Regions from separate parts of the Shewanella sp. 10N.7 genome, predicted to be linked through region 1. Evidence: predicted binding sites of a transcription regulator. Region 1 holds the regulator's gene; each other region holds the start of a gene.
What was found. Region 1 encodes MetJ, which represses methionine synthesis genes. Its sites were predicted from a motif close to TAGACGTCTAGACGTCTA; they were not measured.
Positions count from the first base shown of each region.

Region 1 (10,327 bases):
GGGTCCAGCCTCCTGATAAGAACCATTTAACGTCGTTATCTTCTTCGCGGGCAAAACCAATACCACCTAAGAACATATCGCCAATCACATCACTTGGCTGAACGCGAGTGACAAAGTTGAAGTTTTCAAACTTTTGCATGTCTTGATACATAGTTGGTGCAAATATACCTGCAAGCTGAGTTGGAAAAGCCATGGTGCCTTTAAAGCCATCATTGACATCTTTAGCGCCGAATAAGGTAAATTGAAGGAAGTTTTTACCATCGTTTATCGCGTCGATATTAAAGCCGCCAAGGTGAGTATCTTTGGTGACGATATCACCAAACATTTCGCCGTTACCCCACTGTGATTCAAAGCCTTGTCCGTAACAGAAGCGAACAACTTGGCCTTCGACACCAGTAATATCACTGAGGTGATAACCCATAGTTGCGCCATCAAAGTTAAAGTTAACTAAATGGCCAGAAGGAGTGCCGCCACGTTTTTCATTTTCACGGTATTGGGTTGGTGGGCCGTAAGTTGATGGACGACGTCCAATAGATAAGTAAAGTGGTGAACCGTTAATATTTTTCCAGTCAAAATAAGCGCGTTCGACTCGTAACCAGTCGCCACTTGGATTACCGCTATTGGTGCCATCCATGGTAAATGAACGCCAAGAATCAAATACTTGCACGCCAGTTGAATCGCCCCAGTTTTTAAACATACTCAGGCGGCCTGCAAAGCTGACGTTATCCCACACTTTTGCTTTGAGGTTGAGTCTCAAACGTGTGGTGTAGTAAAGGTCATTATCAATATCTTGAGCAGTTTTAGGGGCTAATACATAAGGCATTACCCCTTGTAACTGACCGCTTTGAAATGCAGATGCTAGATTAGGGTTAGCGGCCATCATTTGGGCTAGTGGTGAGCTTGCATCGTCAGGCATACCAAATTCGCCGCCCATCGCTTTAGCGCCAAAATCATTAAAATCGACATTAATGGCAGGATTCCAAGTGACATCCTGATAATGAAGTGAATGGACTTTGGTTCTAAAGTCGCCAGTGATTTCTATTCTATCAAGTGCAGTATGACGTTCATTTTTATCAACTCGATCATTGATGTCATCAATTTCATCATTAATGTCGGCTAGCTGTTGTTTAAGGTCTGCCATTTTTTGAGCATCAGTTTTACTTAGACTATCTCGTTGAATATCAGCATCGTTTGCATAAACACTCGCTGATAATATCAACGCGTTTGCAACAAGCAGTGAAATAAGAGTACGCATAACATCTCTCCTTTCGAATCAGCAGGTTAATTTATATTTCTGCCTTCGATTGATGTTGGGAATCCTAGGGGGATTGCTGAATTTTGGTAGCATTAATCCCTGAGGCATTCCCCATATTTTTATTAATTAGGTGGTTTAAATGTGTTTTACAGTCGAGCCAGGTTAGTTAACCGCAAGTTTGTGGTTGATCTGAATCGGCTGCATGGTCATATAAGAATTGCTGAATATCTAATAAGTCTTGTTCACTTAAAGCTTCAAAGACTTCAGCTTTCGCTTTGTGCTTATTACGTCTAAAAAATCTATCCCACTGGCTCATGGTTTTACTCATTGGGGTAATCTCACCGCCTTCATCTCCCATGCTATGACAGGCTTTGCATTCTTTTTTATACAGGTGTTTACCTTTTTTAGGATTACCGCCATCAGCAGCTTGAACCTGAGCTCCTAAACAGAGTGCGAGAGATACGCATATAAATATCTTATTCATGGTTTTCATCATCAGTCCCTTACTTTAAATAATTTTTATTGTTAATGGTTTTTGTCTAAATGGGTGTTTCTTGTTACTTAATTTAACACTTGTGATAAAGGATATTGTTGAGGAGGATCAAGTAAATTATAAAAATCTAATTGAATAAAATATAATTGAAAAAAATCTAATGAATGTGTGAGGTTTTTCTTTAGCTGCTGATTTTTATGGTAATTAATGTTATTTCTAACTAGTAGCTATTATGTAAGGTGGTTTTTTAGTGATTTTGAAACAAGATTGAGATCACAATTTTGATATTTGACTATATCTAAAGTGATAGATGAAGGTTGCATAGGGGTAAATTGTTAGGGTGTGTTTAATATGCACTGCAGTAAATACAGTGCATATTGAGTGCGATGATGAAGTATCGCCTAAATCTAAATAACGTAGATGAGCTAATCGCCTATTATGGCTGTTGACGAGTTGGTGCTAACACAATTTCTCGCACACAAACATTTTGTGGCATTTCATAAGCAAAGACGGCTGTTTCTGCAATATGTTCAGCAGCTAATACACCGCCCATCACTTCTTTCCAGTCTGCGTAGCCATCTTTAATGTCTTGGCTAGTGGTATGGCTAAGCAATTCAGTTTCAACTGCGCCTGGTGCAATCGTCACCATACGCACATCGTCCATTGCCACTTCTTCACGGATGTTTTCAGTGAGGGCATGAACAGCGAATTTAGTCGCACAATAAGCTGCGTGATTAGGGAAAGTTTTACGACCCGCAACTGAGCTAACGTTAATGATAGTGCCTGTTTTGCGTGCCTTCATATCTGCAAGGACGCAGTGGATACCATTTAAAACACCCATTACGTTAACGTTGAGCATTTGGCTCCACTCTGCTGGATTGTGCACATCGGCTTGACCTAATAACATCACGCCAGCGTTATTAATCAAGCAACCTACAGGGCCATATTGTGCTTCTGCACTAGCAATAGCAGCCTTCATTGCTGTCGCATCGGTCACATCGGCACTGATGCTTAAGCTATTTTCAAGTTTAAGCGCTTTCATTTTTTCTACACGACGAGCAAGTAATAAAAGTGGGTGGCCTTTTGCGCTAAATGCTTTAGCCATCGCTGCGCCAATACCTGAAGATGCACCAGTAATTACGATAAGTTGTTTCATGATTTTGACCTCTGTTTGTAAGTTGTGAGAATTATAGAGAAAGACTTATTGGTGATATATAATCAACAAAGAACATAATTGTTTACATACGACCTCTAATGGAGGGTGGGTTGAATAGTGATATAAATTTAGTCGATATCCGCGCGTTTGTTGTTATTGCTGAGTTGGGTAACTTTACTCAAGCTGCTGAAGCCTTGGGCTGTTCTCGATCCCATATATCTAAGCAATTACTTAGTTTGGAGACGTTTTTAGGGGTGACCTTAATTGTCAGAACGACACGCACTCAACGTTTAACTGACCAAGGTGAGAGTTTTTTACTGCAATGTCAGCAAGCGTTACATCAAATAGAGCAAGCTGTCAGTATGACGGTGGATAGTGCTGAACGTCTCAAGGGGAATATTTATATTAACTGTGTGGGGGGCTTTTTAGGCGAAGAAATCGTTGTTGCATTAGTGAATGACTTTATTCAATTATATCCTGATATCACCATAGATTTAGATTTCAGCAGTCAGCGAGTCGATCTGATTGAAGATCATTTTGACGTGGTGTTTAGAATGGGGGAGTTGGCAGATTCTGGGCTTATTGCACGTAAGTTAATGGATATTAAAAATTGCACGTTAGCATCTCCGAATTATTTAGCTCAGCATGCGATACCTGCGCATCCTACCTTGCTTAATCGACATACTTGTATTGTGGGATCAATAAACCATTGGCGCTTCGCCCATAAAACCAATACTCACGAAAGTGCAGAAGTGGCGATAAAAGGAAGTTTCAGGTGTAAAAATGGTAGAGCAATGAAACTCAGTGCATTAGCTGGCAATGGCATAGTGAGGCTACCTTATTTGTATTGCGCTGAAGAAATAAGTCAGCACCAATTAGTCGAAGTATTTCAAGATTGGCATATTCCCGATACACCGTTTTATGTGCTCTATCATAAAGACAAATTTCAACCTGAGCGATTGAAAAAATTTATTCAATTCACCTTAGATAACTTTAAAAGTTATCTACCTGATTTATAGAAAAAACTTAAGAATAGCATGCCAAAATAGATTAACATTTTTGCATTATTTTTGATTGTTTAAACATTTATCTGCCGATTTCTACTATGTTTATTAAACAATAAGAATTGGGAATGATGGATGCAAAAAAGACTAGCGCTAGCTTTCTGTTTACTTGTGTTTGCCAGCAATGTGCAAGCCAGCGGGCTTTATTTTGAAGCGCGAAGTGACAGTATGGGCGGCACTGGTGTAGCTGCATCAAATCGTATTGGCGCAAGCTTTATTAATCCTGCTTTACTTTCCATTCTCACTCCCCATTCAAGTTATAGTGCTGCTGAGATAAAAAAAGCACAACAGTTCTCTTTACTGCTTCCTGTTGTGGGGGCTGAAGGCGCCGATAGCGATAACATGATTGATAAATTCGACTCTTTGCAGGACTCTTATGATGGGCTAGAGGCGGCAATTAACTCGGGTGATAGCAGTGATGTTGAAGGTTATCGAGATGACTTAGTTATTGACTTGGAATCATTAAAAGGCAATCGCGCCGAGTTTTCAGCTGGGATCGGCGCTGCGATTGTTATTCCTAACGAACGTATGCCAATGGCTGTGTTTTATAAGAGTTATCTCGATGCTGTAGGTATTGCTGATATAGCACAGTCGGATATCGATACCTTAAATACATTAGATCCTCTCAACCCTCCAGCTGATATTACTGATTTAGATTCTCAAGGTGTTGTACTTGCTGGTGGGGTGACAGATTTTGGTGTGGCGTTAAGTTTTCCGTTATCGATTGTGAACATGCCAGTAAGAGTGGGGATTTCACCTAAGTTTCAACGTATCGATACTTATCATTATTCAGTGAACGCCAATAATTTCGATGCCGATGATTTTGATGATGATAAGTACCGCAATAATGAGAACGTATTTAACCTTGATATCGGGGTCGCTTTTGAGCCTATGGATGAACTGACAATTGGTTTATCTGCACGAAACCTTTTCAGTAAAACGGTTAAAACCGTTGAGGCGCAAGGTCGTGAGTTCCATTATCAGGTTGAACCTTTAATTACAGCTGGCGTAGCATACGATTGGACATCAGTTACCTTAACAACAGACATAGACTTAATTGATCAAACACGCTTTAAAGAGTTTGATGCAGTGCAATATTGGCGAGTTGGCGGTGAGGTTAAAGCCACAGATTGGTTATCGTTACGCATGGGGTATCGCCACGATTTAAAAGATAATACTGTTGATATCTATTCATTTGGAACTGGGTTTGCGATTGGTCAGGCTTTTAAGCTTGATATGAGTGGTAGCTATGGTGAAGATGACGCCATTGGGGCAGTACTGCAAACCTCTTATCACTTTTAGGCTGGCTTGGTGTAGGCTCGCTTCGAAACTATCTATCCTATTTCTAGTGCATATCTAGTGCATATCTAGTGCATGCCTAGTGCATGCCTAATGAGTTACCTCTCAGCCACTTTTATCCTGCCGACAATTCAATTAATGACTTTATCGTCAACACTAAGGCACTTAAGCCGCACAATACCAATGTGGCTGTGCGCGTTTTTTGTTTATCCACTTTGTTGCTGAGTTTGCCCGCGACAAAACTGCCTAAAAATACTGATGGTAAGAGCATTAAAGACAACCAAACATGCTTCATTTCAACTAAGCCAACGATGAATAAAATGATCATTGCGATCATAGAGCTGAATACAAAGAAAATCGATAATGCCGCGCGAAATTGCGGTGCATCTTTTCCGGCTAATAAAATAGCCAACGGCGGGCCACCAATAGCGGCAATATTACCGAAAACCCCTGAAAGAATCCCAGCGATAAATAGCGTGAAGCGATTGACTGGTGCGGTGACTTTATAAAAACTTAGAATGACAGCACTGGCAACAATAAAGGCAATAGCCAGACCTAATATGGATTGCGGCGCAAAGACTAGTAACGCAGCCCCAAGAAAGCCGCCAGGTACACGACCAATGAGTGCATATTGAAGTCCGTTGAATTGCAGGGATGTGCGCTCACGTAATAAAGTAAGCAAAGCGATTGAAAAACCGCAAGCAATAACAGGGGCGGGTACAAGTTGGGGATCAATAATATACAGCAATGGGCTAGCAACAACAGCTAAGCCAAAACCAATAAGCCCTTGAGTGAGTGCACCGAGAAATATAATAGCCGATGCCAGCATCAAGGTTTGCGGATCGATAAATGCCATAGTGTTCTCTTTGAGTGCAAGTTTGACTCAAGTATTGTCATACTGCGAAGAGGAAGGGGAGCTTATCAAAGAAGGCTTACACCGTAATGTAAGCACAAAATTGATTTATTATCATATTTGCCAGTCAGCTTGAAAGCATACTGACAATAGACTTAGTCGTCTAAGTCTTCCCACTCAATACCCATTTGATCCATTAGTGCTTTTGCTTCACTTGGGATGCTATCAGGACCTTCTTTAGATAAGTCATCATCATTTGGTAGAGGCTGACCAGTGTACGCATGTAAAAAGGCTTCACACAAAAGTTCACTGTTGGTTGCATGACGCAAGTTATTTACCTGACGGCGAGTACGTTCATCGGTTAGCACTTTTAGTACTTTTAAAGGAATCGATACCGTGATTTTTTTAACTTGTTCATTTTTTTTGCCATGTTCGGCATATGGGCTGATATAGTCGCCATTCCATTCAGTCATTAACTCACCTTTATACGATAGATTCGTGGCAGATTTTAACTGCTTATTTATTACAGTCAAATTATTGCTGTTATTCTATAACGAATACAAATAGATTTCTTTATGTTTAGACGTCTAAACGTCTAATTTGTGTTGACGATCTGATTTAGCTTAGGTACATTTAGCCATCTAGACATCTCTGTGGTGTATTATTCATGAGTGTGTCAATCTTCAGGAGATTATTATGACCAAACATCGCGCTGCTACACTTGCCGTTCGCCAAGGTATCGAATCCGATACTCAATATGGCGCAGTAGTCCCGCCGATTTATCTTTCGACTAACTACTCGTTTGATGGACACACAAACCCAAGAGAATTCGACTACAGCCGCTCTGGTAACCCAACCCGTTGCGTTTTAGGTGAGGCAATAGCCAAACTTGAAAATGGTGCTACAGGTGTTGTGACATGTACCGGTATGGCAGCGATTACTTTAGTGACTAGCTTGCTTGGTCCTGAAGATTTATTAGTTGTACCACATGATTGTTATGGTGGCAGTTATCGACTGTTCACTAATCTTGCCAACAAAGGTCAATTTAAATTAATCGTAGTTGATCAAACTGATGATAAAGCACTGGCAGATGCGATTGCGCAAAAGCCTAAAATGGTTTGGTTAGAAACTCCGTCTAATCCGTTATTACGTGTTGTTGATATCAAAGCGATTGTGGCTGCGAGCCATAAAGTGGATGCTTTAGTTGTTGTTGATAACACCTTTCTTTCGCCTATCTTGCAACAACCGCTAGAGCTGGGCGCTGATATTGTGATGCACTCCACCACTAAATACATCAATGGTCATAGTGATGTGGTTGGCGGCGCTGTCGTGGCTAAAGATGCTGAACTTGGTGAGCTATTACATTGGTGGTCAAACACTTTAGGTCTGACAGGTTCAGCCTTTGATAGCTACCTAACTTTGCGCGGCATTCGTACATTGGCTGTACGTATTCGTGAGCATCAAACCAATGCACAACGAGTGATTGAAGTCCTTCAAGCCAGTGATGTTGTCGAAAAAGTATATTACCCAGGGTTAAAAGACCACCCAGGTCACGATATTGCCGCTAAACAGCAAAAAGGCTTTGGCGCTATGTTAAGTTTTGAACTTAAAGGTGGTGAAGCTGAAGTTGTTGCTTTCTTAGAAGCCTTATCAATATTCAGTGTTGCTGAAAGCTTAGGCGGAGTGGAAAGCTTAGTTGCCGTACCTGCGACAATGACACACAGAGCAATGGTGCCTGAAGCCCGTTATGAGGCTGGTATTAAAGATACATTGCTGAGATTATCAGTCGGTATTGAAGATGCTGAAGATTTGATTACTGATATCCAAGCTGGTTTAGCTGCAGTTGCTGAGCTTTAAGCTAATAAATTAGATTGTCATAAGTTAAGTCAGTAAGATTTTATTGTTGCCATATTCAGTACATATGGCAGCGCAAAAAGTGGTTTAAGGAGTTACAAATGACCCGCAGTCATTTACATAAGTTTGGTGGTTCAAGTTTAGCGGATGCTGATTGCTATCGCCGCGTCGCCCATATTTTGCTTACTCATGGAAACTGTGATGATTTAGTCGTTGTGTCTGCTGCGGGTAAGAGTACTAACTTTTTGTATAAGTTATTATCGCTTCGTGAAACAGGTGAATTGTGGCAAGAAGAGCTGCAAGTACTTGTGAGTTATCAACAAAACCTCATTGAACAACTTCTTTCAAATGAACAAGCTCGTGATTTACGTGAACGATTATCTACTGATAAGTCTCAACTTATCAGCTTACTATCCCTTGAGCAGCGAAATGAGTTCCAACTTAATCATGTCCTGAGTTTTGGTGAACGTTGGTCAGCTAGACTCATGGCTGCTTTGTTACGTGAATCTGGCGTGGCGGCAATTAATGTTGATGCGTGTTCTATTCTTGTGGCAGATGAAGGCGTAGTGCCAAATATTCGCATTGAAGAGTCACGTCAAAGAGTGCAAAAACTTCTTAAAGCACACCCTGATGAGCGTCTAGTGATCACAGGGTTTATTTGCGCGAATCAACATAACGAAACCTTATTACTGGGCCGTAATGGTTCTGACTACAGCGCGACGTTAATTGCCAGCTTAGCGGACATTGAACGCGTGACAATTTGGACTGATGTAGAAGGGGTGTTTAATGCCGACCCTAATAAAATCAGTGATGCAAAGTTACTTAATAGCATGTCGCTTGCTGAAGCTGACCGCCTTGCGCATTTAGGCTCCCCTGTGCTTCACAGTCGCACACTACAGCCTCTGTTTGATACAAATGTCAGCTTAGCAGTGCGCTCAAGCTATGCATCACATACCGACTTTACCTTAATCGCGCCACAAAGCTCATCGGCAAGTGCGCCAGTGGTGACTAATCTAAACGAAGTGGTTCTGTTTCGGATTAAGCAGCAGTCACCAACACAAGACCTAATTGATTTACTCGCCCAGGAGGGGATTGCTCCTCTAGCCTACTGGACATCGGCGCATCATAAGGTCGAGTTAGCTTTTACGCTTGAGAATCAAAAGCAAGTACATAGTTTAATTGAGTTACATGCCGAAACGCTGGCGATCACTGATATCTGTGTGAATAACGATTTAGGCCTAGTTGCTCTAGTAAGCGCCGATGCCGAACATTACCGTCGTAGTTTTGCGCGTTTATTAAGTCGTGATGCTAAACCTTTATATCAAGATGGATTAAGTCTTGTCACTTTAGTGCCTAAACCACAAGTGAATTTATTGACCCAAAAGGTCCACCGTCGCTGCGCAGGCCCGCGCATGCGAATTGGTGTTTTACTGTTAGGTGTCGGTAATATTGGTGAAGCATGGATCGATCTATTTCAACGCTCATCAGCATCATTAAACCGTGAACTAGAAGCGACAGTGCAACTAGTTGGTTTGTTGAGCTCGAAAGAGGCATTAATTTGTCCTCAAGGTATTGATATCAATAACTGGCAAGATGACTTTGATACCACAGCTAAAAAGTGGGATTACCCAAGTTTATTCGAACAGTTAGAACAGCTTGATTGCGATGAGTTAGTTGCATTAGATATTAGTGCTAGCGCGAGTTTAACACTGCAATACCCAGAGTTATTTGCACGCGGCATTCATATGGTGAGTGCAAACAAACTCGCCGGTTCTGGACCATTGCCGTTTTACCGTGAACTGAAACAACAGCTCAGTAATCGCCGCTTATTTTGGCGTTATAACGCCAGTTGTGGCGCAGGATTACCGATTCAACATGCATTAAATGACTTGCGTAATAGTGGTGACGCGATTGAAGCGGTTGGCGGTATATTCTCGGGTACATTATGTTGGCTGTTTGAACACTATGATGGGCAAAAATCATTTTCTGAATTAGTGATTGAAGCACGTGGATTAGGGATAACAGAGCCCGATCCTCGCGATGATCTTTCAGGTCGAGATATGCAGCGCAAGTTGTTAATTCTGGCACGTGAAATTGGTTTTGAAATTGAACTTGAAGATATTGTTCTAAACTCTTTAGTGCCAGAAACGCTAGCGGATTTATCTTTGGATGATTTCTTAGCACGCATCGGTGAGTTAGACCAAAGCATGTTGCAACAATTTACCGCGGCATCAGAGCAAAACAAAGTACTTCGCTATGTGGCATCACTCGATAAAGTTGATGGCAAGATGCACGCTGAAGTGGGCATTCAATGGGTTGATTCAAATCATCCTTATGCCAACTTAACCCCAGG
Region 1 covers NZ_JAJGZS010000027.1:29,075-39,401, forward strand. The annotation lists gene LMH66_RS16185 (DUF3373 domain-containing protein) at 1-1,255, opposite strand, end outside; gene LMH66_RS16190 (c-type cytochrome) at 1,422-1,751, opposite strand; gene LMH66_RS16195 (SDR family oxidoreductase) at 2,185-2,904, opposite strand; gene LMH66_RS16200 (LysR family transcriptional regulator) at 3,015-3,923, shown strand; gene LMH66_RS16205 (conjugal transfer protein TraF) at 4,044-5,270, shown strand; gene LMH66_RS16210 (sulfite exporter TauE/SafE family protein) at 5,383-6,123, opposite strand; gene metJ (met regulon transcriptional regulator MetJ) at 6,276-6,593, opposite strand; gene metB (cystathionine gamma-synthase) at 6,817-7,977, shown strand; gene LMH66_RS16225 (bifunctional aspartate kinase/homoserine dehydrogenase II) at 8,076-10,327, shown strand, end outside.

Region 2 (10,327 bases), on a different contig from region 1:
CACCGTAATCGTGTTCTGCAGCATGATCTAACATTTGACGTAGAGATATTAAGGCCATTTTTTACTCCAAAAGTAGGGTGATGTCTCACCTAGGTCGCTATCGCTTTGGATTGATTTTTATACCCTATGACACTTCAAAGCCAGGTTAACTATCCGTAAATAGCCAACGTTTCAATAAAGAACACGGGCGGTTTTTTTCTAATAATTATATTTTTCTTACTGCAATCTTTCCGTTTTAGCCCATCAGCCTTAGTGCCAACTCTTTGGTTAGCATCTAAGTGACGAAATGGCTAAAACGTTTTTTATACTTGCTTGTTAAGCACCACGCTGTTCAAGCATGGTTACTGCAGGTAATTCTTTTCCTTCAAGGAACTCAAGGAAAGCACCACCACCTGTAGAGATATAAGAGACTTTATCAGCAATATCATATTTATCTACTGCTGCTAACGTATCGCCACCACCTGCAATAGAGAATGCACTCGAATCGGCAATCGCCTGCGCGATACGTTTAGTACCTTCGCCAAATTGGTCAAATTCGAATACGCCAACTGGGCCATTCCACACAACAGTGCCTGCTGTTTCAATAATTTTAGCTAAAGCTTCTGCGCTATCAGGGCCGATATCAAAAATCATATCAGTATCAGATACGTCACTAACTGATTTTAATGTAGCTTCAGCTGTTGGGCTAAATTCACTCGCTACAACAACATCAGTCGGTACAGGGATATCGCCGCCACGGCTTTGTGCGTTTGCAACTAAACGTTTAGCTTCATCCACTAAATCAGCTTCAAATAATGACTTACCCACTTGGTGGCCAGCTGCCGCGACGAATGTGTTCGCAATTCCGCCACCGACAACTAATTGATCAACCTTAGTTGATAAGCTTTCAAGAACGGTCAGTTTTGTTGATACTTTTGAACCACCTACTATAGCAACCATTGGACGGGCTGGATTATCTAATGCTTTACCCAGAGCAGATAGCTCGCCCGCTAGAAGTGGGCCAGCACAAGCTACTGATGCATGAAGTCCAACGCCATGAGTCGATGCTTGCGCACGATGCGCTGTACCAAATGCATCCATTACGTAGACATCACATAATGCCGCTAGTTTTTTAGCTAAAGCTTCATCGTTTTTCTTTTCGCCGACGTTAAAGCGAACGTTTTCGAATACCACGACTTCACCAACTTTAGCTTCAACACCGTCAAGGTAATCTGACGCTAAACTTACAGGGCAATCAAGTGCTTCATTTAAGTAGTTCACCACTGGCTGCATAGAAAACTCAGGGTTAAACTCGCCTTCAGTTGGACGACCTAAATGTGACATCACCATCACAGCTGCACCTTTTTCAAGCGCTAGCTTAATTGTTGGTAAAGCAGCACGTAAACGAGCATCACTCGTTACAACACCATCACTGACAGGCACGTTTAGATCTTCACGAATAAGCACACGCTTATTGGTTAAATCTAACTCACTCATATTGATAATAGCCATTAGACTTTCCTTATAATTTAAAAACAAAACTGCTTTTGCTACTGAGCGCTTTACCCGCAGAGATAAAGCGCTCAATAACAATAAAATTAGTTATCTGTTTGCTTAGCTAATATCATTGCTAAGCTGGTGTCGAGCATTCGATTGGCAAAACCCCATTCGTTATCACACCAAAGTAATAACTTGACCAAGTGGCCGTCGCTCACCCGCGTTTGAGTGCCATCAACAATACTGGAGCGCGGGTCGTGGTTAAAATCACACGACACCAATGGCGCATCGGTATAGCCTAGCACCGCGTTAAATAATCCGCTGGCTGCATGCTCTAAAACATGGTTTATCTTGGCAATATCTACTCGCTCATTCAATGTCACCGATAAATCAATTGCGGTGACATTAATAGTGGGCACTCGCACTGAAATCGCTTCAAATTTATCTTTCATGTGCGGCAAAATTCTTTCAATGCCGCGAGCAAGTTTTGTATCTACTGGGATGATGGATTGACCCGCTGCACGTGTTCTGCGTAAATCGTCATGATACGCATCAATAACTTGTTGATCATTCATCGATGAATGGATAGTGGTTATTGCGCCGCTTTTCACCCCGAAGTGATTATCTAGCACATCAATGACAGGCACAATACAGTTGGTGGTACATGATGCATTTGATACCACTGTATGGTCTGCTTTGAGTAAATCATCATTGACACCAAAGACTATGGTGGCATCAACATCAGCAGAAGAAGGGTGACTAATCAGGACTTGTTTGGCACCGGCTTTTATATGCGCTTCGCATTCTGCTCGATCGCCTAAACTACCACTGCATTCATAAACGATATCAATATCGAGATCTGACCAAGGCAGTAAATTCGCGTCAGGCTGATGGAACAATTGAATCACATCATCGCCGATGACGAGCTGTTCATCTTTTAACTTAACCGTATTTTGAAAACGGCCATGAGTCGTATCATATTGAGTGAGGTGACTGATTGCGGCAGGTTTGGCAAGTTCATTAATTGCCACGATCTGGATTTCTTGACGTTTACCCGACTCGTATAGTGCACGGAGGATAGAACGACCTATACGGCCATAACCATTGATAGCGACTCGGATCATTGAGGGTTAAGCTTCCTCTTAACAGTACTCAGTAAAAAGCAGATAATAAAACGGCCTGCAAGTGATTGCAGGCCGCATTATACAGACTTAAAGGGTAAAAGTTTACCCTTATTATTTAACTGTATATTGGTTAAACAAGAGCATTCACTGTGTTAACCACGTTTTCAACGGTAAAGCCGAAGTGCTTCAATAAATCGCCGCCAGGTGCAGACTCACCAAACGTAGACATACCGACTACTGCGCCGTTAAAACCAACATATTTGTGCCAGTAATCAACATGCGCAGCTTCAATAGCAACACGTTTCAGTACGCCAGCAGGTAATACTGATTCTTTATAAGCTGCATCTTGCTTATCAAATACGTTAGTAGATGGCATAGAAACAACGCGAACTTTTTGACCTTTTTCAGTCAATGCTGCAGCAGAATCAAGTGCTAGCTGCACTTCACTACCTGTAGCAATTAGAATCACTTCAGCAGTACCTTTACAATCAGACAGTACATAACCACCTTTAGCAACATTAGCTAATTGCTCAGCTGTACGTGCTTGTGCCTTAAGGCCTTGGCGACTAAAGATAAGTGAAGTAGGCGCTTTACGGTTTTCAATAGCAGACTTCCAAGATACAGCAGTTTCAGCCGCATCACATGGGCGCCATACAGTCATGTTTGGCGTCATGCGTAAGTTAGCAAGTTGCTCTACTGGTTGGTGAGTTGGTCCATCTTCACCTTGACCAATTGAATCATGGGTATAAACGAACACGTTTTGAATACCCATTAATGCTGACATACGTACTGCATTGCGAGCGTATTCCATGAACATCATGAACGTCGCGCCGTAGTTAATGAAACCACCATGCAAAGAAGCACCATTCATAATGCCGCTCATACCGAACTCACGTACACCGTAGTAGATGTAGTTGCCAGCAGGATCGTCTTGAATACCTTTTGAACCAGACCAAAGAGTCAGGTTTGAACCCGCTAAGTCAGCAGAGCCACCTAACAGTTCAGGTAACATTTCGCCGAAGAAACCGATGGCGTTTTGTGAAGCTTTGCGACTTGCAATGCCTTCTGCTTTATCTTGGCATTCTTGAATAAATGCGTTGGCTTTTTCTTCAAATTCTGCAGGAAGCTCGCCTGTGATAACACGACGTTTGTATTCAGCTGCTAGCTCAGGGAAAGCGGCAGTATAAGCTGCAAATTTCTCGTTCCAGCTTGCTTCGTTTGAAGCGCCAGAATCTTTTGCATCCCAACCTTCATAAACAGTTTCAGGGATTTCAAATGCACCGTGCTCCCAACCAAGGAATTCACGTGCTGCAGCGATTTCAGCATCACCCAGTGGTGCGCCGTGACAATCATGACTACCTGATTTATTTGGCGAACCAAAACCAATGGTCGTTTTACAACAAATCATTGTTGGCTTATCAGTAACAGACTTCGCTTCTTCAATAGCTGCGCGGATTGCATCACTATCGTGTCCATCTACGTCTGCGATAACGTGCCAGCCGTATGACTCAAAACGTTTAGGCGTGTCATCGGTGAACCAGCCTTCAACATGACCATCAATAGAAATACCATTGTCATCCCAGAAAGCCACAAGCTTACCAAGACCTAAAGTACCTGCTAATGAACATGCTTCATGAGAAATACCTTCCATCAAACAGCCATCACCTAAGAAGCAGTATGTGAAATGGTCGACGATATCGTGGCCAGGTTGGTTAAACTGAGCAGCCAAGGTTTTTTCAGCAATCGCCATACCGACAGCGTTACTGATACCAGCGCCTAATGGGCCCGTTGTAGTTTCAACACCTGGCGTATAACCATATTCAGGATGACCAGGAGTTTTAGAATGAAGCTGACGGAAGTTCTTCAATTCTTCAATAGGTAATGCATAACCTGTTAAATGCAGTAAAGAGTAGATAAGCATTGAACCATGGCCATTTGATAATACAAAACGGTCACGATCAACCCATTCTGGGTTGTTTGGGTTGTGCTTAAGGAAGTCATTCCATAGCACTTCAGCGATGTCAGCCATCCCCATTGGTGCACCTGGGTGGCCAGAATTGGCTTTTTGAACAGCATCCATGGTTAATGCACGGATTGCGTTAGCGAGTTCTTTACGAGATGACATGCTCTCTCCTGCTTGTTGATGATGAGGTCTAGCGGGCAATTGTGGGGACATATTTTCCCCTACTCAGCGATGGGACGCAAATTATTATTAGATCTATTAACTATTTTTTACATCTAACTGTTTTCGATAGGATATTGCTGGTGAATATTTGAACAAACCATCACCATTTTCTTGAATCAATACATATCGCCAGCTTGAGCCCAATTCATCACAACCTTGAACAAATAATAATCACGGCAACGATGATATCTATTTAATCGTCATTCAAAGGCCATATTTATGGATTTATTGATCTAAAGCTCAAAGTAAGCGTAATAAAGGTGCGTGAACTTTATTGCCAATTAGCAATAAAAAACAACAAAGTGATAATCATCAACTAAAGTTATTGTTTTATTTTTAACCTCACCCAACTAAAACGTAGGCTGTAAAGCAAATAATTAGCATAAAATTCATAAGATTAATTTATTAAAAATATGAAACAGGTATAAATCAGTTTTTATAAATCTTTGAATGATTGCACAATTATTAACTTATATTAGTTCTAAGGGGTGTTATCCAATCCGATTTGAATTATTATAGACGTCTAGATGTAGATGCTTCTACACGTTCAAATTCCAAAAGACGAGATTTACCAACTATGGCAAACCACTTGTTCACCTCTGAATCAGTCTCAGAAGGTCATCCAGATAAAATCGCCGATCAGATTTCTGATGCGGTATTAGACGCAATTTTAGAGCAAGACCCTAAAGCACGCGTTGCTTGTGAAACTTACGTTAAAACCGGTATGGTTTTAGTCGGCGGTGAAGTCACAACTTCTGCTTGGGTTGATATCGAAGAAATCACACGTAAAACAGTACGTGAAATTGGTTACACCCATTCAGATATGGGTTTTGATGCTGATTCTTGTGCGATTTTAAATGCCATTGGTAAACAGTCTCCAGACATTAACCAAGGTGTTGACCGTAGCGATCCTGCTGAACAAGGCGCGGGTGACCAAGGTCTTATGTTTGGTTACGCGAGTAACGAAACCGACGTATTAATGCCTGCACCGATTACTTACGCACACAAATTAGTGAAGCGTCAGTCTGAAGTGCGTAAAGATGGTACTTTACCTTGGTTACGTCCTGATGCGAAAAGCCAAGTCACTTTTGCTTATGAAAATGGCAAAATCAAAGGCATCGATGCTATCGTGCTTTCGACTCAACATCGTGAAGATGTGACCCAAGAAGACTTGATTGAAGGCGTGATGGAAACCATCATTAAGCCTGTTTTACCATCTCAGTGGTTAAACAAAGACACTAAATACTTCATCAACCCAACTGGTCGTTTCGTTATTGGCGGACCGGTAGGTGACTGTGGTTTAACAGGCCGTAAAATCATCGTAGATACCTACGGCGGTATGGCTCGTCACGGTGGTGGTGCTTTCTCTGGTAAAGACCCATCAAAAGTTGACCGTAGTGCTGCATATGCTGCGCGTTACGTTGCTAAAAATATCGTTGCTGCAGGTCTTGCCGACCGCTGTGAAATCCAAGTGTCTTATGCAATTGGTGTTGCAGAACCAACATCTATCAGCATTGAAACATTTGGTACTGGTAAAGTATCTGAAGATGTATTGATTAAGCTTGTACGTCAGCACTTTGAGCTACGTCCATACGGCTTAACAGCAATGCTAGACCTTGCACGTCCTATCTACCAAGGAACAGCTGCATACGGTCACTTCGGTCGTGAAGAGTTCCCTTGGGAAGCAACTGATAAAGCTGAAATCTTACGCGCTGATGCAGGTCTATAAGTTTTAAACTTATTGACTGCTGATGCCAAGTAAATTGTTTACGCTAAGTTAAGCAATAAAAAAACCGTCAATTGACGGTTTTTTTGTGCCTTTAATTTATCTCACTTGATATCTAGAGTTCAAAATAACTATGTACAGTGCAAGATAGATAACTATTGGCAGTGCAAGATAGATATGTACACTACAGGCTAGGTGAAAGTACGATAGAAAAGATAAATGATAATCGCGCCCACAGTTAACACCGACGGATAAAAGGTCAAGCTAAAGCCGATAGATCTTGCCCCCGCCCCTTTATCATAACCGCGCATAAACAATATTCGGCCGATAAAAAATAATACCGAAATTAATCCAATTAACGACATATAGTCAGCGGGCATAATGAAAGCCCATAAGAAATACACACTCATCACAATACAAAATTGTTCTAAGGTATTTTGCAGAACACTTTGCAAGCGCCTAACTCGCTCTGATTGCTCATAATAACTGCTACCATCAATATCTTTCGCACTGAAAAATCGATGCTTAGCAACACGCCCCACAGCAATGATTAAGCTTAACGTTGGTAAAATCATCCCATAGGCATAAATGACCAACCTTTCAATTAATGATTGTGGCTCACTATATTCAAAAGGGTTTGCTAGTGCGCCATAAATCACCACAGCAAAAGACACAAGCATCCCTATCACAATACCTTGAGTGACATCACGTTGCTTACTGGTAAGTTTATTGGTAATTGAACTTGAAATTGGCATTATCTCTCCCTGTCATTAATGCTCAACTGCTAAAAAAATGACCTCGATGATCCTTCATTAATATGGTCATATACCGATATTCGCACTCCTACTGGAGCCTCACTAATTCAAAAGTTATCGATTTAGCTGCACTTTGTCTCTTGTTAAACTATAGTCATTACCCGCCATTCTGCCGATGGCATCCAACATTTCACTGTCGATTTTAAAGTCAGTAACGGCATCATCTTGCACGTGAATAGCAACCACATCACCTAGCACTAAATGGCCTGACATAGGATCCTGCCCTAAATCTACAATTTGATTTAGTCTACATTCAAAACTGACAATCGCTTGCTTCACTCTATGCGGAGCGACTATCGATGAAGCCTGTTTCTCAACACTTGCATATTCAAACTCATCTTCAGTTGCGGGGATTTGATGGCAGGTTTGATTCATCACCGCTAAATCTGAATAGCTGACACTATTAATCACAAATTCTTGCTGTTCACGAATATTGACTAAAGTGTCTTTCTCAGCCCCTTTATCTGTGCTCATAGGGTTAAAACACAAGACTGGTGGATTAGCACTTGCTACAGTAAAAAATGAAAAAGGTGCTAAATTATTGACCCCTGATTTTGATACTGTTGAAACCCAAGCAATGGGTCTTGGGCTGACACCACCAATAAGCAATTTATAAACTTGTTGCGGTGTTAATGATTCTGGCAAAAATTCCATTTATGTCTCAAGTTGTTCTAAACATCAACTTAGCTAATTGAGCTCGGGTAAACTGATGAAAATCATATGCTAAATAAGTTACTTACTAAGCTATCACCCTATAATTGTTCAAACAAGCCCAAATCTTCCCACTCAAAAGAAACAAGTCATTAACATAATTTATCAGCAAAACTGAGCATATTATGCTCAACATTTAACGCGCAGAAGGTAGTGATGTTATTGAGCGAGGGCTAGATCATTGAAATTTAGCTATTCATATCAGCTAAACTGATGATTTGTTATGATGGCGAAACACAAAACTCAGATTACTTATAAAAATTGACAGGATCATTGTGCCCATGCCTGAGTGGTTTTCCCCTCCAGCGTTTCTGCTCACTCATAAGCAGAAGCCTAAACACAACCTTGAAAAAAGCCATGAACAAAATCATGAACAAACCCCAAAACAAGACAATAGCCAGATTTTACTCGCCCAAATGCAGTGGTCTGAAATAAAACTTTTTTATCGCCAACATTTAAGTTACTCAAAACCCAGTATTAACGATCGCATAGCACTCATAAGAAATAGCAGTACAAAAGGTGTTTATCGCAAACTGCAAAATAATAGCGTAATAGATGCTGGCTTGAGTGGAGCTCTAAGTGATGTTCTAAGTGATGATTTGAGTGATGATTTATCTGAATTGAATCAAGGCATAAACATAGAGGTTGAAGCCAAAGATTCATTGGGTTCACTGGGTGAAATTGAAGCCAGCATTCGAATTAAACCTATCGGCAAGTGTCAATTGGTCACTGGATTAGTCGTCGCACAAATTGCACGAGGACAAGGGTTTGCTCATCAATTACTGGAATATATAAAACCTGAATTATTACTCGAACAAGCTTATGTTTTTGCGATTCCCGAACTTGAATCATTTTATCAAGCTTATGGTTTTATCGTTTGCCACAAACCTGATAATGATATCCAACAATTATTTCTTAAGTACCAACAGCCAGATAGACCCTTAATTCTGATGAAGCTTGTTTCAAAATAAGGCGTTCAATTAGCATTTGAACTTAACGACCTGATTAACAATGATCGAAGTGTGAAGTTTCAACACACATAAATGAAATCTGCTGCAGACTAAGAATAGGCACATTAACCGACTTGCCTGAAGATAAATCAATAGGTTCAGCATCTGTTGCTATCAGTTTTATGGCCTCTTCATAACCATTTGTGCGGCCGCACACAATATTACCAAACTCAGTTTCAACAATATAATATGGCTTCAAGTTGAGTGGTGACTTGCCCTCAGCGCTTGAACTGCTTTTGTCCTCCACTTGTGAAATGAAGAGTTGAGGGTTAAGTTCAATTTCAAAGGCTGAATAATGCTTTTCCAAAGCCGCCAAAACACCAACCACAATTTTTAGGTTTTCAAACGCTGCCAACCTTAAATGCAGATAAGGTTGAAATACTTGTTCAAAGGTTATCGATTCAGAATGTGCCATAAGGGGATTACTCAATTTAAAAGATTAATAAAAAGATTAGAGTGATTAGGGCTAGTTTTTCATCACTAACAAATAGTAATCACGTTGTTGAAAGCTGAAGTAATCCACGACTTCCATTGGCGATTTCTTAGTGTGCGCGGCAAAGGAGAGCGCATTTTCTTCAGCAATAAATGTCACCATAAAGCTGTATTTGGCTGAAACTTTACGTTTAAGTTGTTGCACTAATTGCTCAAAGATACCCTGACCACGATAATTGGGATGTATCCATATTGGTCCATACTGGCAGCTATTGTTTGAGCTTAGTCGACTAAAACCCACTTCAATATCATTCATTTTGCGTAGTACGTGGGCATAAATCCCCCAAGCTTGAAACCATGACCATGGACCCGCAATGACGTAACCAATAATAGCTGTGACAACATTTTCATTTTCTGTTGTTTCAGCCAACATAATCCAGCCTTTTTTAATCAACTCACTTATTTGTATTTTAGAAAAACACTGACCAGACATCACGTCTGCAGAAGAAGATAATTCATCATTCATATACTGCTTTTCAAGCTGAGCAATAGCATTAGCATCAGCTTCATTTGCTAATCGGTATTTAATATTCATTTAGAAGCGTTATCACCATTTTGTTTTTGCGCCCAATCAAATACTAACGCAACAGGGTAAGGTGCCATGATTAATAAGCCAACGCCAATTAAACTGGCAACAAGCAACATGCCGCTGACTTCGTTGGCGAAGTCAGTAAAAAGGTACAAGCTCGCACCTATGCCAACAGACAATAACCCAAGCATATGCATCATCTTAAAAATCTTACTCATTAGCGCAACTCTTATTAAGAAATAAACCGAAAGATAAATTG
Region 2 covers NZ_JAJGZS010000003.1:141,925-152,251, reverse strand. The annotation lists gene fba (class II fructose-bisphosphate aldolase) at 1-58, opposite strand, end outside; gene LMH66_RS03525 (phosphoglycerate kinase) at 316-1,491, opposite strand; gene epd (erythrose-4-phosphate dehydrogenase) at 1,578-2,600, opposite strand; gene tkt (transketolase) at 2,731-4,725, opposite strand; gene metK (methionine adenosyltransferase) at 5,363-6,514, shown strand; gene LMH66_RS03505 (MAPEG family protein) at 6,703-7,266, opposite strand; gene LMH66_RS03500 (flavin reductase family protein) at 7,381-7,980, opposite strand; gene LMH66_RS03495 (GNAT family N-acetyltransferase) at 8,319-9,008, shown strand; gene LMH66_RS03490 (hypothetical protein) at 9,043-9,462, opposite strand; gene LMH66_RS03485 (GNAT family N-acetyltransferase) at 9,514-10,074, opposite strand; gene LMH66_RS03480 (hypothetical protein) at 10,071-10,286, opposite strand.
Region 2: the regulator MetJ is predicted to act here: its motif matches at 5,302-5,319, upstream of metK (methionine adenosyltransferase).

Region 3 (10,327 bases), on a different contig from region 1:
GCTTCTAAGGAAGCTGTATTACTTAGTAGTACAAGGTTCATTGTCCATTAACGTCCTGTTAAATTGATTAAACTCGTTTTCATTCTCGTTGTGAATTATCTACTATTAAGCCAAGCTGCTACTTCTGAATCTTTAGCATCAACGTTCATATCAACCCAGAACACAGTCTTAATAATCAAAACCCAGTTGGGCTTTTATACCATCGTTAAAGGCATGTTTGATGGGTTGTACTTCACTAACCGTATCTGCAAGTTCGATGATTTCACGGTGACACGCACGGCCTGTAATAATAACGTGCTGCATTTTAGGACGATTCTTTAGCGCCTCTACAACACGTGCTAATTCAATATATTTATAGGTCACCATGTAGGTTAACTCATCAAGTAACACCATATTAATAGATTCATCTTTGAGTAACTTTTCAGCGTCTAGCCAAGCGGACTCAGCTGCAGCAACGTCCTTCTCTCTATCTTGAGTTTCCCAGGTAAAACCTGTGCCCATGACATAAAACTCAACACCCACTTTTTCAAGTAAGTTACGTTCGCCGCACTCCCAGCCACCCTTGATAAACTGAACCACTGCAGCTTTTTGTCCATGGCCAACACAACGGGTTACCGCGCCAAAACCGGATGTTGATTTTCCTTTACCGTTACCTGTCAGCACCAATAAAATACCCTTCTCTTCTTGAGCCGCTGCAATTTTTGCATCTACGCCTTCTTTGAGTTTTTGCTGGCGCGCTTTATGACGCTCAGCTTTAGTATCTGCTGCTTCATTGTTATCTAGGTTATTGTCAGACTGTGTCATGCAAGACTTCCTGTTAATTTGTCCATATCAAGATGCGCTTCTAGCACATCAGCTAATCTATCTAATTGCTGCTCTCTTATCTGATTGATATCCACCGTTTGAGCCTGTGCTAACCCTGCCCAGGTTAATATCAATTGGCACGCTCTTGGGCTATCGAACAGCCCATGAACATAAGTGCCCAAAATTTGGTTATCTGCGGTTACACAACCTTCTGAATAGGCTTGACCTGCAACGGCTGTGGCTGCGGTTGTAGTTGTGGATTTGGTCGTGGTTTTAGTTGTAGTTTTAGTTGCCGTTTCAGTTTTGGCTGCATCGTCAATTCCAGTATTATCTTGCGACTGCAAAGATAAAGGCTGACTATCATTTGGATTAATGAACTCGCTTTGCCCACAGTGGATTTCATAGCCATTGACACTAGCCAGCTGGCCATCCAAGGTTAATTCTCCACTGACCTGTTTAAGGGTTTTATGCTCGCTAAGCACGGTCGTCATGTTAATTAATCCTAGGCCGTTACTGCTACCAGCGACATCTTCAATACCATTTGGGTCGTCAATCTGCACGCCTAACATCTGATAGCCGCCGCATACGCCAACGACTTTACCGCCATAACGTAAGTGCCGATTGACTGCTTTATCCCAGCCTTGATCACACATAAAAGCTAAATCGGCGCGGACATTTTTACTGCCAGGAAGAATAATAAGATCGGCACTTGGAAACAGCTTATTACTCGCTTGGGTTTGCATACTCACATATTGAAAGTCCACATAAGGGTTTAATCTCAGAGGGTCAAAGTCGGTATGATTGCTTATTCGTGGAAACACTAATACCAGCACTTTAATTTTCTGTTGCGCTTGCAACTGATTCGAAGAGCTTGGCGAAGACTCATCAGTAGATAAGTCTGAATTAGGAGCATCAACGGAAGCATTAGGAGCATCAACCAGGGCATCTTCTGCATCAAGATGTAAATCATGTAGGTAAGGTAAAACGCCTAACACAGGTTTATTGGTATAACTTTCTAGCCAATCAATGCCTGACTGTAACAAGCTAATATCACCTCTAAAGCGATTAATCACAAAGCCTTTAACTCTCGCTTGCTCAGACAAACTTAATAACGCTAATGTACCAACTAGGTGAGCAAATACGCCGCCTTTATCAATATCAGCGATAATAATCACTGGGCAATCTACTGCTTCAGCAAAGCCCATATTAGCAATATCGCCTTCGCGTAAATTAATTTCTGCAGGGCTGCCTGCACCTTCAACAATAACCATTTCATACTGAGAAGTTAGCCGTTCAAACGACTGCAATACCGCGTTCATTGCAACCGACTTATAGTTACGGCTTTCTGGTCCGAAAAAGGCTTTGGCTTCAAGTGTGGATAGCGCTTTACCGTGGATAATAATTTGCGCGCCCGTATCTGAACTTGGCTTAAGTAACACTGGATTAAAGTCGGTATGAGGCTCAAGGTAGCAACCCACAGCTTGCAGCGCCTGAGCGCGACCAATCTCACCACCATCACTTGTCACAGCACTGTTTAATGCCATATTCTGTGGTTTAAATGGCGCGACTTTAGTGCCCTTTCTGGCAAATAGTCGACACAAGCCAGCCACTAAGGTGCTTTTACCAGCATCTGAAGTTGTACCTTGCACCATTAAGGTTGAGGCAGCCCCAGCCTGATAACTATGATCAGTAACATCATTACTAAACTCGCTAATGACTTTTTCGTCTTCAGCCAGGGTTGAGTTTTCTCGATTGCTCATTGATGCCAATCATCCTTCATGCTTTGCTGTTTATGATGCATTTATTACCAATAATTCAACGTCGATAGGCAATAAGTTGGGGATTTTTTTTAATAACAGTTTATTTAAGCGCTAATGGCAAACCCGCGACCACTAAAGTCACTTTGTCAGCTTGCTCGGCAATAGCTTGATTTAGCCAACCTGCTTCATCGGCAAAACGACGTGTGAGTTCACCTAATGGCACAATGCCAGAACCCACTTCGTTACTGATAAAAATGATATGACCTTTGAGCTGTGGTAAAGCGTTAAGCAAAGCAATTTTTTGTTGCTGCCACAAATCATCTACACCATTGCGGTGGGTTTCTTCGCTAGCAACTAAATGGTTGGTTAAATAAAGCGTTAAGCAATCAACCAGAATGACCTTATCATCAGCACTTTGTTCCATGAGGGTGGATGCTAATGCCAGTGGCGACTCAATCAATAACCAATTCACTTTAGCATCAACACGGTCTTGTTGGTGACGTGCAATACGTTGACTCATTTCTTCATCTAGTGCAGTTGCTGTGGCGATATAAATACAACTGGGGCTTTGCGCTGAACATTGCTCAGAAACCTGTTCAGAAACCTGTTCAGAAACCTGTTCAGAAACCTGCTCAGCATACGTTGCCGCTAAGGTTTCTCCATAACGACTTTTGCCTGAACGAGCGCCGCCTAAAACAAGATGGATCATTAATTCAATCCTATGGTTAACATGATGCAGTAACACATCAGTTCACTAATTTGTTGAGCCGCACCTAAGGTATCGCCTGTGTATCCACCAATTTGACGATTGAATCCCCAAATCAATAATTGTCTAAGCGCAACTAATGCCAGCAACAACACAAATGCAACAAGGCCATTTAAACAGGCTAAAACGGCAAATCCACTAAGACATAAAATCAATAAATCATTAATGTGTTGATGCTGAGCTAAGGGCTTTGATTTGCTGCCATCGTCTTCTGTGACATATTGCTCAGAGAAAATCATGCTTGCGGCAACGACTCGACTTAAAGAATGTGCCACAATCAGCGCAATTGCCGCTTTTAGTGGACTATAAAGTGCAATTTCAACCAATAGTTGCCACTTTAACAGTAAGGTTAAACCCACTGCCAAGGTGCCATAAGTGCCAATGCGGGAGTCTTTCATGATCTTTAATTTGTCAGCAACTTTCCAGCCACCACCAAAACCATCTGCGGTATCTGCTAAGCCGTCTTCATGAAAACCACCAGTAATTAATACGCTAGCAATTATCGCTAAGATCACCGCAACACTGTTTGGCAATATAAATTGGCTGAGCCAAAATACCGCAGCACTCAACACGCCAACAATGACTCCGACGACGCCAAAGTAACGGCTAGCTTTATTGAGCTTATCGCTATCAAACTCTACCCATGCAGGAATAGGAATTCGAGTAAAAAAACTCATTGCAATAAGCAGTAAGTTTAGTTGTTTCCTGAACCAGCCCATATTGAAATATGAGCCGATATCTGACCCCTGAGACATTCTCTAATCCTTGATAGCGTTAATGTTAATAGCAGCCTAAACCACATTGCTCACACCAGCATTTTCAAAGCTGGCCATATCATTATAAAAATTAACAGCTGATTGAATAATCGGTAACGCCAGTGCTGCGCCAGTGCCTTCGCCGAGTCTTAGGCCTAGAGATAAAATCGGTTGAGCATCTAACGCTTGCAGCATTTTCACATGGCCTTGCTCATCTGATTGATGGGCAAAAATTAAATAACCTCGGGCATCTGGGTGCAGTGCTACCGCAGCTAATGCTGCTGCAGTCGCGATAAAGCCATCAATGACCACCAGCATTCTCTTTTCAGCCGCAGCTAAAATAGCCCCAGTCATTTGCACAATTTCAAAGCCGCCCAAACAAGCCAAAACATTAACCGGATCATTAAGATTATTACGATGTAGGTTCATCGCCACAGTTAATAACTCGGTTTTTAATGCAAACGCTTCATCATTAATACCCGTACCTCGGCCAACACAATCTTTAATATCTAATTTCAATAAAGCTGCCATGACTGCAGCGGCAGATGATGTATTGCCAATACCCATTTCACCTAAAGCAATTAAATTACATCCTGAATCATAATGGCGCTGCACCACTTCATTGGCATAACTAAAACCATCTTTAACCGACAATAAGCTCATCGCAGGCTTTTGATGAATCGCTTTTGTGCCTGAGCCGAGTCGATGATTAGTCACACTTGGATGGTCACTTGGGGTGAGCATCCCGCAATCAATCACTTCAAGGTTTAAGCCCATTTGACGACAAAAGACATTAATTGCCGCGCCGCCGGAGGCAAAGTTTGCCACCATTTGTTTAGTCACTTCACTCGGTGCAATAGACACCCCGTGAGCTGCAATACCATGGTCCCCTGCAAACACTAACATTGCAGGCTCTTTAATCGACAATTTGTGTCTGCCATTAAATTGTTTGGCAAACTGCACTTGTGCAATTTGCTTTGCCAAGGTTTCTAAAAGACCTAGCGCGCCCAAAGGCTTAGTTTTTTGGTTTATTTTATGTTGGATCTGCTCATCGATATGATGGTTAACCGGATCTACTGCAAACATTTTTATACTCCAAAACAGCGTCTTAACGACGATGGCGTAAAACAAATAGGAAGAACACACTACCAATAGCAGCCGTAATAATCCCAACAGGTAATTCTTGGTTAGCCAGTAAGCAACGGGCGAGTACATCTATCCACACCATAAATAATCCACCGACAAGTGCGGTAATTAAAATAGGCTGCTGCCCAGGGAAAAGTAGCCTAACAGTATGGGGGATCATTAACCCCACAAAGCCAATACCGCCGCAACTTGCCACGAGTACGGCGGTGATTAATGAACACAATACCAACATATACAAACGCAGCTTGGCGACATTTACCCCCAATGAGTGGGCACTTTCATCGCCAGCCTGTATCGCGATAACTTGACGCTTAAATGCCAATATAATCAATATACTGGCTGATACCACCACAGCGGGTATCACCAGACCTTGCCAACTTGCTTTGGCAAAACTGCCTAAGCTCCAAAACAGCACTGACGCCGCAGCTTGCGGGCTAGAAAAATACAAGACTAAACTGGTCAGTGCGCCAAACATGAATGAAGTAGCAACACCGGATAACAGCATTCTTTCAACTTGGCTTGCGCGGCCAAAACCCGATAAAGACAACACCAATAACACTGAAAAACACGCACCAATAAATGCCCCTATGGGCAAACTGAGTGATGACCATGACCACCAGGCATCATGACTAAACCAGCCAGAACGCAGTATCGCCTCGGCTAAGTGGCTACCAGACTCCGACAACCATTGCTGCACTAATCCTTGGCTACCAAAAAAACTCAGCACCAATACTGCGCCAAAAGAGGCACCTGAACTTATACCAAATAAATAGGGATCTGCTAACGGATTTCGCGTGACAGTTTGCAACACACTGCCCGCGAGCGCTAAACCTGCGCCAGCAATAAAGGCTAATGCAATTCGAGGTAAACGTAACTCAAACACAATTCGTTGCGTTAAGGCATTAGTGCTGTCAGCGTCAGCGCCCAAAAACGGTGAGGTAAATAAGCCAAGTACTTGCTCAAAACTAATGTTTGCAGCGCCAAAGCTTGATGCTGCAATCGGCGTCATTAGGGTTAATAATGCGGTCGCAAAAATTAATAGCTTATATTTCATCGATGATGCAGCTAGGGTCATAAACTTGCCTCTGCTTCATCATCTTTACTATGACCACCACTTTGATAGCCATAAAAATAGGTAATCAACGGCTTGCCGTGTTGAGGGTGTTTGGACACTTGGCAACATACCCCGAATACATCACCAATAATGGCTTCAGTTAACACTTCATCTGGTAAACCTTGCGCAATGCACTTGCCTGCATTTAACAGTATTAAGCGATCGCACACAGCACTGGCTAAATTCAAATCATGAATAGAAGCAATCACACTGATCCCAAGTTGCCTAACTAGCTCTAAAATTTGGATTTGATAACGAATATCTAAATGATTGGTCGGTTCATCAAGAATCAGCAGCTGAGGTTTTTGCACAATCGCACGGGCAATTAATGCCCGTTGTTTTTCGCCACCTGATAACTGCTCATATTGCTGCTTGGCCTTTAATTGTAAACCAACTTTGGTAAGTGCATCGGCAATATCTTGTTTATCCGACAGAGAATCACTTTCAAACAAGCCTTTATGGGGCGTTAACCCCATTGCGACTATTTGCTCTGTGGTCATTTCAAAATAGTGCGGAGTTTCTTGCTGAACGACTGCCACTTGAGTAGCCAGTTGCTTTTGGCTAAAGCCATTAATGTTACGGCCAAAAAGCTTCACATTGCCTTGCTCTGGGGTGATATAACGATAAAGACAACGCAGTAAGCTCGACTTACCGGCCCCATTGGGGCCAATCAGTCCAAGCATTTCTCCCTGATTTTGGTTAAAGCTGACGCGAGAAAGGATCTGGTTATCATCAGCAGACCAACTGAGGAGTTCAACGTTTAACGCTGAAGGGATATCTGCACTCATATCTTTGTCGCCTTAGCGATAACGCCTGCAGCGCTAGTGATAAAAAATGCATTAATACCTGATAAGGAAAATGAACGAATAAATAACATTAACACTCCGCCTAAGTCACCCGCTTAGGTTGCATAACGCTGTTAAACAGCAAATAAAATAACGCTAGGTATCTGACTTAGTGGGCAAACGAACAAGCTAGCTTGCTATTTAATGCCACATCACAGTTGCGGGTACAGTTCATGCTAATCATCATAAGTAACTTATGAATGCCATGATTCCCTATTCATTTACTGGCTATCGAGTTTTACTAACGACAAAGCAGTAAATTAACGTTATTACATTTTAAACAAACAGTGATTATTAAGTGCTTGGCTTGCAAGCGGTTAAACTGTTCTCGCACTATTGTACGATATATCTCACCGAGTTTATGACCTTTTAACGATAATCTTTTGGTGATTTAGCTGCTCAAGTTTTGCAGGTGATTAATTTAACTCGGCCAATGTAATCGGTAGACGGGTTTACTGGCCGCAGGTCTTGTCATTGATTGCGTCGATTCAATTTCAGAAGCACTGTTAACCGCCTGTTTAGTTACTGCCTGTTCTGGCCAATAAACATCAATCACCACTGTGGCGCCGTAATCTATCGCCAGCTGTGAATACAAATCAGCGCATTGATCAAGCCCTAAAATATGACTCATGATGCAGCGGATCACGCCGCCATGGGTGACAATCAAAGCAGTTGCTTTCTCATTCCCTGTAGCTGTGCCATTATCAAAGTCAATATCAGAATCAGAATCAGTCTCAGGCGATGAAGCAAGGCTTGATTCACCTGAAACCTGCCCCTTTAATTGCTTCAAACTTGATAACTGAGCCGCAAGTTGACCAGACACCTCGGCGAGCCCATTAGTGACTCTGGCTTCAAACTCAAGCATCGTTTCGCCATTAGGTGGTGTATGCAGCCAAGGGTTAGTCCAATAGCTATCTACAGCTTGGCCGTCATGTTGGTATAAAGCATCAAACGTTTGCCCATCCCAATCACCAAAATCTACTTCTTGAAATTGCGGCATCTGTATTACTTCAGCTAACAAGCTGGTTTGGCAATCAACCTCTCGCTTGTTAACAGGTTCATTAGCATTAAGTTGTTGGCTGAAGCTGCGGTTTTGATTTATATCAGCGACTAAATTTTGGGCAAATTGCTGGCAGCGTATTAAAGGAGAGCTGTATATAGTTAGCGGAGCAGCTTGCAAAGCCCCGCCCAATTTTTTTACGCTAGCCTCCATGGTAGCCACGCCCAAAGGCGTAAGCGCAACATCGGTTTTACCACGTAAAATATTGCCACCTTCGCACTGACCATGACGCAGTAATATCATTTTGGCTTGTTGCATATTAACGCTTCACCCTTGTTTCGTTTCGTTCAGTTCAACTCAGTTCAGTTCAGTGCAACTCAATTCAGTGCAACTCAGCTCAATTCACTCAGCTCCGTGCCTTCATTCTGTTTCGAGCCTTCATTCAGTTCAAGTATACACTCAGCTAACAGCCAGCCAATATCAAGCGTAAATCATTCACTTCTGACGATTATAAAGATTTCATAGACACTGAATTTAATCTAGCGTCCAGCTTACTTGTGTAATGCGCTTGCTCTTACAATCTATTTAAACGTATTATGGACGTCTATACGTTTAAATGTCCAAACAAATCTTGATGATGAATATTTTTGCAGGGATTTTTCACTTGTCAGCGCCTTTTATCAAATCAATAAAGGTATGCTAATGAGCGTTAATCGCACTGCCTCATCACCATATTGCTGGCCAATAGCACCAACTAATAAGTAATAAAGGTAATCAGTTATGACGAAGTCGACTTCCTACAGTCAGGTTCTTGAGCAACTTACCAATACGCTAAATGAGCGCATTGTAATCCTTGATGGTGCCATGGGGACCATGATCCAAGACTATAAATTGGAAGAAGCCGATTACCGAGGTGAACGATTTAAAGATTGGCATTGCGACGTAAAAGGCAACAACGACATGTTGATCCTAAGCCAACGCCAAATCATTAAAGACATTCACACCAAGTACATGCTGGCTGGTGCTGACATTATCGAAACCAACACCTTTAATGCCACCACTATCGCCATGGGCGACTACGACATGCAGTCGCTATCGGCTGAAATGAACTTAGAAGGTGCCCGTGTTGCCCGTGAAGCAGCTGATGAAGTGGCAGCTCAAACTGGCACGCCGCGTTATGTAGCAGGCGTTTTAGGCCCAACTAACCGCACTTGTTCAATTAGCCCTGATGTAAACGACCCAAGCTTTCGTAATGTCAGCTTTGATGAGTTGGTTGATGCGTATGTGGAGTCCACCAGCGCCTTAATTGAAGGCGGCGCAGATATCATTATGGTCGAAACCATCTTTGATACCTTAAATGCTAAAGCCGCTTTATTTGCCATTGAAAAAGTCTTCGATACCCTTGGCGACCGCTTACCCGTGATGATATCGGGCACCATTACCGATGCATCAGGCCGTACACTCACAGGGCAAACTACCGAAGGTTTTTATAACTCACTGCGCCACATTAAGCCGCTTTCAATCGGCCTTAACTGTGCATTAGGCCCTAAAGAGCTACGCCCATACGTCGAAGAACTATCACGTATTGCAGAATGTTTTGTCTCTGCTCACCCTAATGCAGGCCTGCCAAACGAGTTTGGTGGTTACGATGAAACCCCAGAAGAAATGGCTGAAGTGATTCAAGATTGGGCCGCCGATGGCATGCTCAATATTGTTGGTGGCTGTTGTGGTAGTACGCCTGAGCATATTAATACCATTCGTGAGTCTGTGATAAATCACGACCCACGTAAACTGCCTGAGATCTCAGTCGCTTGTCGCCTTTCAGGACTTGAGCCATTAACCATTGATGGCAACTCATTATTTGTTAACGTGGGCGAACGTGCCAACGTCACAGGTTCAGCTAAGTTCCTACGCTTAATCAAAGAAGAAAAGTTTGAAGAAGCACTCGATGTGGTGCGTGAACAAGTCGAAAATGGTGCGCAAATCATCGACGTCAACATGGATGAAGGCATGCTCGATGGCGCCGAGTCGATGAAAAAGTTCTTAAACTTAATCGCCTCTGAGCCTGATATTTCTCGTGTCCCTATCATGATTGACTCATCAAAATGGGAAGTGATTGAAGCTGGCCTTAAGTGCG
Region 3 covers NZ_JAJGZS010000011.1:13,683-24,009, forward strand. The annotation lists gene LMH66_RS08785 (Type 1 glutamine amidotransferase-like domain-containing protein) at 1-41, opposite strand, end outside; gene cobO (cob(I)yrinic acid a,c-diamide adenosyltransferase) at 169-804, opposite strand; gene LMH66_RS08795 (cobyric acid synthase) at 801-2,456, opposite strand; gene cobU (bifunctional adenosylcobinamide kinase/adenosylcobinamide-phosphate guanylyltransferase) at 2,665-3,273, opposite strand; gene LMH66_RS08805 (adenosylcobinamide-GDP ribazoletransferase) at 3,273-4,049, opposite strand; gene cobT (nicotinate-nucleotide--dimethylbenzimidazole phosphoribosyltransferase) at 4,122-5,189, opposite strand; gene LMH66_RS08815 (FecCD family ABC transporter permease) at 5,194-6,306, opposite strand; gene LMH66_RS08820 (ABC transporter ATP-binding protein) at 6,303-7,133, opposite strand; cobalamin riboswitch at 7,268-7,462, opposite strand; gene LMH66_RS08825 (histidine phosphatase family protein) at 7,612-8,508, opposite strand; gene metH (methionine synthase) at 8,971-10,327, shown strand, end outside.
Region 3: the regulator MetJ is predicted to act here: its motif matches at 8,788-8,805, upstream of metH (methionine synthase).